2 regions of the Saccharothrix xinjiangensis genome follow, and region 2 is predicted to be linked to the other one. Evidence: riboswitches for the same ligand, from Rfam matches in the RefSeq annotation. Region 2 holds a riboswitch; the other holds the start of a gene.
What was found. A riboswitch is a leader RNA that binds a small molecule or an ion and turns the genes downstream of it on or off. The one in region 2 is predicted to bind thiamine pyrophosphate.
Positions count from the first base shown of each region.

Region 1: linked by a shared signal. The riboswitch ahead of ABD223_RS00020 (thiamine ABC transporter substrate-binding protein) and the one ahead of thiO (glycine oxidase ThiO) in region 2 are both predicted to bind thiamine pyrophosphate.

Region 1 is NZ_BAAAKE010000001.1:3,801-7,194, reverse strand. Features, by position in the region: gene ABD223_RS00030 (mannosyltransferase) at 293-1,510, shown strand; gene ABD223_RS00025 (4a-hydroxytetrahydrobiopterin dehydratase) at 1,466-1,765, opposite strand; TPP riboswitch at 1,791-1,906, shown strand; gene ABD223_RS00020 (thiamine ABC transporter substrate-binding protein) at 1,892-2,929, shown strand; gene ABD223_RS00015 (ABC transporter permease) at 2,905-3,394, shown strand, end outside.
Region 2 is NZ_BAAAKE010000001.1:364,953-368,346, forward strand. Features, by position in the region: gene thiG (thiazole synthase) at 1-482, opposite strand, end outside; gene thiS (sulfur carrier protein ThiS) at 484-684, opposite strand; gene thiO (glycine oxidase ThiO) at 681-1,682, opposite strand; TPP riboswitch at 1,672-1,783, opposite strand; gene thiE (thiamine phosphate synthase) at 1,827-2,486, shown strand; gene ABD223_RS01740 (dioxygenase family protein) at 2,486-3,241, shown strand; gene ABD223_RS01745 (S1 family peptidase) at 3,337-3,394, opposite strand, start outside.

The DNA.
Region 1 (3,394 bases), 360 kb from region 2:
GGCCAGACGCGCCGGGAGCGCGCCGCCCCGGAAAAGGCCTCGGGGCGGCGCACCGCGTGCGCCGCCCCGAGGTACTGTCTGCGTGCCGTCAGCGCACCTGGTTGCGGCTGTGGCGGGCCATGGCGAAGACGCCACCCGCGGTCGCCAGCATGCCCAGGGCGGCGACGGTGAACACGACGATGTCGGCGGTCATGCGATATCCCCTTGCGTTGATCTCCCACTCGTCTTGACGTCCGGGTACCCGGTTTCGTGGCCCGGCAGTCGTGCAATTCACACGAACGTGGAGGTAGGAGTGGCGCTGCGTGCACTGGAAGGGCGTGCGCTGGTCCTCGCGCCGTGGCTGTTCGGGCTGTCACTGCTCGGTCACCTGGCCATGGTCGCCTTCCAGGCGAAGATGACCATGGTGGACCTCATGGTCTACCGGAACGCCTCGCCGGAGCTGTTCACCGGGGCCCTCTACGAGTGGCGGCTGGAGGAGTTCTCCGACCAGTTCGCCCTGCCGTTCACCTACCCGCCGTTCTCCGCGCTGGTGTTCGTGCCGCTGTCCTGGGTGCCGTGGGGCGTGGCGCGCTGGTCCTGGCAGCTGGTCAGCCTGGCGTGCCTGTGGTTCGTCACCAGGAAGTCGCTCGACCTGGTCGGCAGCCGCGACCCGCGCCGGGCCCTGCTGTGGACCGGCCTGTTCATCTGGGTCGAGCCGGTCCGCACCACGCTGAACTACGGCCAGATCAACCTCGTCCTCGCCGCCCTGCTGCTGGGCACGCTGGTCGGCGCGCGGTCCTGGGCGCAGGGCGCCGGTGTCGGCGTCGCGGCCGGCCTGAAGCTCACGCCCGCGATCTCCGGCCTCTACTTCCTCGTCACCAGGCAGTACCGGGCGGCGGTGTGGTCGGTCGTCGCGTTCGCCGCCACGGTCGGCGTCGGCTGGGCGATCTCCCCGGCCCTGTCCTCGCAGTACTGGTTCCACCTGCTCGGCGACGCGGAGCGCGTCGGGCCCGTCGGCTCGGCGATCAACCAGTCGCTGCGCGGCGCGCTGAGCCGCACCCTCGGGCACGACGTGCAGACCGGGCCGGTGTTCCTGGCCGGCGCGGCGGTGGCCGCGGTCCTCGCCGGGTTCGCCCTGCACGCGGCGGTGAAGGCGAAGGACGCCCTGGCGATGATCGTCACCGTGCAGCTCCTGGGGCTGCTGGTGTCGCCGATCTCGTGGAGCCACCACTGGGTGTGGGCCGTGCCCGCCCTGATGTGGCTGCTGCACGGCACCTCGCACCGGCTGGCCAGGGTGACCGCGGTGGCGTGGCTGGCGGCGATCGGCAGCTACCTGATCTCGGTCCTGCTCATCGCGCAGGAGTCGATCTGGGTCATCCCGCGCCCCTGGCACCTGTCGGCGCTCGGCTGGGTCTACCCCGCGGTGGGGCTGCTCACCCTGGTCGCCGTCGCGGTGGCGCTGCGCGACAGGGGCCGGGACGACCGGTCACGCGAGGGCGTCGAGGATCGCGTCGACCTCCTGGGCCAGTGACACGTCCAGCGCGGTGATCCCGCCGCTGACGTGCGTCCAGCAGCGGAACGTCAGGGTGCGCCGGCGGATGTCGATGTCGGGGTGGTGGTCGTCGCGCTCGGCGACCTCCGCGACCCGGTTCACCACCTCGACGGCCTGGGGGAAGCTCGCCAGCTCGACGGTGCGCTCCAGCGCGGCCTCCCTGGCCCGCCACAGGGGCAGGGAGACCAGTTCGGCGTCCAGTTGGTCGTCGGTCAACAACTCGGCCTTGGGCATGGTCCGGATCCTGCCCGTTAAACTGCCGCTCCACCACGGGAGTCCGGTGTCGCGCCGGGCTGAGAGGAAGGCACGCAGGCCTTCGACCGTCCGCACCTGATCCGGGTCATGCCGGTGTAGGGAGAGATGATGTTCCGACCTCTGCTGTCCGCCGCCGCCGCGCTCGCGCTGCTCTCGGGCTGCTCGGTGGCCGCCACGGACGAACCCGCCGAGGGCGAGCGGGTGGTCACCCTGGTGACCCACGACTCGTTCGCCGTGTCGCAGGAGCTGCTGGACGCCTTCAAGGCCGAGACCGGCATCACGGTCAAGCCGCTGGCGAGCGGCGACGCCGGCGAGGTGACCAACAAGCTGGTCCTGACCAAGGACAACCCGATCGGCGACGTCGCCTTCGGCGTGGACTCCACCTTCGCCTCGCGGGCGCTGCGGGAGGGCGTGTTCGCCGAGCACGCCAGCCCGGAGGCGCGGCACGGCGCCCAGCGCTACCAGCTCGACCCGCCGAACCGGCTGCACGCCGTGGACGTCGGCGACGTGTGCCTGAACGTCGACGTGGCCGCGCTCAAGGACGTCGGCGAGCCCGCCCAGCTCGCGGACCTCGCCGACCCGAAGTACCGGGACATGCTGGTGGTGGAGGACCCGGCCACCTCGTCGCCGGGCCTGGCGTTCCTGCTCGCCACCATCGCCACCTTCGGCGAGGGGAACTGGCAGCGCTACTGGGGTCAGCTGACCGCCAACGGCGTCAAGGTCGTCAGCGGCTGGGAGGAGGCCTACACGCAGGACTTCTCCGGCTCCAGCGGCAAGGGGCCCCGGCCGGTCGTGGTGTCCTACGCGTCCTCGCCGTCGGCCGAGATCGGCGACGACGGCACGCCGCGCACCAAGGCCCTGCTCGACACCTGCTACCGCCAGGTCGAGTACGCGGGCGTGCTCGACGGGGCGAAGAACGCCGAGGACGCGGAGGCGGTCGTGGACTTCCTGCTGTCCGAGCGGTTCCAGGCCGACGTGCCCGGCCAGATGTACGTGTACCCGTCGCGGGAGGGCGTGGCGCTGCCCGGGGAGTGGGCGAAGGCCGCGCCGCTGCCGACGTCGTCCCGGTCGCTGCCCGCCGCCGAGGTCGACGCGAACCGCGAGCGCTGGGTGGCCGAGTGGCGCGCCCTGGTGCAGGGCTGACCGGCCCGGTGCCGACCGGCCCTGATCCGGCACCCCCCACCCGCGCACCCACACCCACCCCCACCCGCCGAACCCCGCGACACCCGGGCGCGGGGTGGGCGTGGGCGCTCGCGGCCGTCCTGCCGCTGGCGTTCCTGGGCGTGTTCTTCGCCTGGCCGGTGGCCGCGATCGTCGGGCTCGGCCTGGGCGGGGGCGGCGTCCTCCCGGTCCTGTCCGACGCCCGCACCTGGTCGCTGGTCGGCTTCACCCTCGGCCAGGCCGCCGCCGCGACGGGGCTCGCCCTGGTCGCGGGGATGCCGGTGGCGTTCGTGCTGGCCCGCTGCCGGGTGCGCGGCACGGGGGTGGTGCGGGCGGCGGTGATGGTGCCGTTCGTGCTGCCGACCGTGGTGGTGGGGCTGGCGTTCCGGGCGCTGTGGCCGGACGGCGGCGTGCTGCCGATCGTGCTGGCCAACGCGTTCTTCAACG
Region 2 (3,394 bases):
CCCAGGCCGGTGCCGATCGGCGAGCCCAGCGGCATCACCGCGGCGCAGCCCAGCTGCTCCAGCCGCCACGCCAGCACCGGGTCGTCGTTGGTGTAGGGCAGCACCGTGAAACCGTCGTCCACCAGCCGCTCGGCCGCGTCCAGCAGCTCGACCGGGTCCGGCAGCAGCGTCCGGTCGTCCGCGTGGACCTCCAGCTTCACCCAGTCCGTGCCCAGCGCCTCCCGCGCCAGCCGGGCGGTCAGCACCGCCTCCGCCGCGGTGCGGCAGCCCGCCGTGTTCGGCAGCGCCTCGATGCCCAGCCGCGACAGCAGCTCCAGCACCCCGCCGCCGCCGGCGTCCAGGCGCCGCATGGCCACCGTGGTCAGCTCCGTGCCGGAGGCGACCAGCGCCCGTTCCAGCACGGCCAGGTTCGCCGCGCCGCCCGTGCCCATCACCAGGCGCGAGCCGAACTCCCGGCCCGCGATCACCAAGGGGTCGTCCACGTCAGCCACCCTGCACCGCGGTCAGCACCTCGACCACGGCGCCCTCGGGCACCGCGGTCGTGCCCCACGCCGCGCGCGGCACGACCTCGCCGTCCACCGCGACCGCCACCCCGCTCGCCGGGGCGCCGAGCAGCGCCAGCACGGCGTCGACGGTCGCACCGTCGGCCAGCTCGCGCTCCACACCGTTGACCTTGGCCTTCAGCAACTGCTTCCTCCTTCGCGGAGCAGGGCGACCACGCGCCGCGCCGTCACCGGCGCGAGCAGCAGGCCGTTGCGGTGGTGCCCGGTGGCGGCCAGCACGCCGGGTTCCAGCCAGCCGATCACCGGCGCGTTGTCGGGGCTGCCCGCCCGGAACCCGGCGGCGACCTCGGCCAGCGCGTACTCGGCGATGCCCGGCCACACCACCTCAGCGTCGCGCAGCAGGTCGCGCACCCCGCCGACGGTCACGTCGCCGTCGAAGCCCGCCTCGTACTGGGTGGCGCCCAGCACGAAGCCGTCCCGGCGCGGCACCAGGTACACCGGGCGGCCGGACACGTGCGCGCGGATGGTGTGCCGGGGCGGCGGCAGCGCGCCCGGCCGGGCCGCCAGCCGCAGGATCTCCCCCTTGACCGGGCGGATCACGGTCCGCAGCGCCGGGTGCAGGTCGCGGCTCCACGCGCCGGCCGCGATGACCGTCACGTCCGCCTCGCCCGGCTCGGCGGGGAAGCGCACCCCGTTCAGCTCGCACGCCCCGCGCAGCGCGCCCAGCAGCTCCCGGTTGTCCACGGCCACGTCGCCCGGCACGGACAGTCCACTCCGGACCGCGCCGAGACCCGGCTCCAGCGCCCGCAGCTCGCGGCCGGTCAGCCGGCGCGCCGAGCGGCCCGTCGTGCCCAGGTAGGCGCACAGCTGGTCCAGCACCTCGGCGTCCGCCCGGTCCACCGCCACCGCCAGCGTGCCCGCCGGGGACAGCTCCACGCCCAGGTCGCGGGCGAACCCCGGCCACAGGGCCAGCGACTCGACGCCGAGGCGCAGCACCTCCTCGTCACCCGGCCACGCCTCGGTGACCGGCGCCAACATGCCGCCCGCCACCCGGGAGCCGCCGTGCGGCGAGCCGTGGTCGACGACCTCGACCCGGAACCCGTCGCGCGCCGCGCACCACGCGACGGACAGGCCGATCACACCGCCGCCCAGGACGGTCACCCGCGTTGTCAAAGGCACTCACGCTCCCTGCGCCGGCATGACCCGGATCAGGTTCGACGGTCGGAGCGGACCACGCTCCCTCTCAGCCCGGTGATCTCCGGGCTCCCGTGCGGACCACCTCCACCGTAGCGCACGGGACGCCGCGGCCGTTACCGTGCGGCCGTGCCAGGACTCGACGGAGTACGGATCAGGCGGCGGCTCGCCGACGCGCGGCTCTACCTCTGCACGCCCGACCGGCCCGACCTCGCGGAGTTCGCCGACGCCGCGCTCGCGGGCGGCGTCGACGTCGTCCAGCTGCGCGACAAGGGCCTGGAGGCCCGGCAGGAGATCGCGGCCCTGGAGGTGCTGGCCGAGGCGTGCGCGCGGCACGGCGCGCTGCTCGCGGTCAACGACCGGGCCGACGTGGCGCTCGCCGTGGACGCCGACGTGCTGCACCTGGGCCAGGACGACCTGCCCGTGCCGCTCGCCCGCCGCGTCGTCGGCGACGACGTGGTGATCGGCCGCTCCACGCACGACGTGGCGCAGGCGAGGGCGGCGGCGGTCGAGCCGGGCGTGGACTACTTCTGCACCGGGCCGTGCTGGCCGACGCCGACCAAGCCGGGGCGGCCCGCGCCGGGCCTGGACCTGGTGCGCGCGACCGCCGGCGCGACCGACCGGCCGTGGTTCGCGATCGGCGGCGTCGACCGGGAGCGGCTGCCCGAGGTGCTGGCCGCGGGCGCGACGCGGGTCGTGGTCGTGCGGGCGATCACCGATGCCGAGGACCCCCGCGCCGCCGCCTCTTGGTTGAAATTTCAACTAGATGGCGTACAGTCGTCGGCGTGATGCCCGTGCTGTACCTGGGCCACGGGGCTCCCCCGCTGGCCGACGACGAACGGTGGACCGGCGAGCTGAGGTCGTGGTCCGCGACGCTGCCGCGCCCGGAGGCCGTGCTCGTGGTCTCCGCGCACTGGGAGGACGACCCGCTCACCCTGGGCGCGACCACGACCGTGCCGCTGACCTACGACTTCTGGGGCTTCCCCCGGCGGTACTACGAGGTCGCCTACCCCGCGCCCGGCGCGCCGGGGCTGGCGCGGGCGGTGGCCGGGCTGCTCGACCGGCCCGTCTCGCACGACGAGGGGCGGGGCCTGGACCACGGCGCCTACGTGCCGCTGAAGGAGATGTTCCCCGAGGCGGACGTGCCGGTGCTCCAGATGTCCATGCCGAGCCTGGACCCGCGGGAGCTGTTCGAGCTGGGCGGGCGCCTCGCGCCGCTGCGCGAGCAGGGCGTGCTGATCGTCGGCAGCGGGTTCATGACCCACAACCTGAGCTGCGTGGACATGTCCACCGGGCCCGACCACCGGCCGCCGTCGTGGTCGGCCGAGTTCGACGACTGGGCCGGGCGGGCGCTGGCGGCGGGCGACGTGGACGCGCTGCTGGACTTCCGGCGCAAGGCGCCCGCGGCCGTCGTCGCGCACCCGCGCACCGAGCACTTCGCGCCGCTGTTCGTGTCCCTCGGCGCGAGCGGCGCGCAGGAGGCCGCCACGACCGTCGAGGGCTTCTGGTACGGGCTGTCCAAGCGGTCGGTGCAGTTCTCCTGAACCCGGCCCGGACGCCGAACACCCCCGGCCGCGGGAGAGCTGCGGCCGGGGGTGTTCGGCTTCGAGCGGAGCGCGATCGGGCCGCGCGGGTCCGATCAGCCCCTGGTGAGGCTCAGGCCGTAGGCGCTGAGGATCTCGGCGACCGGCTGGAAG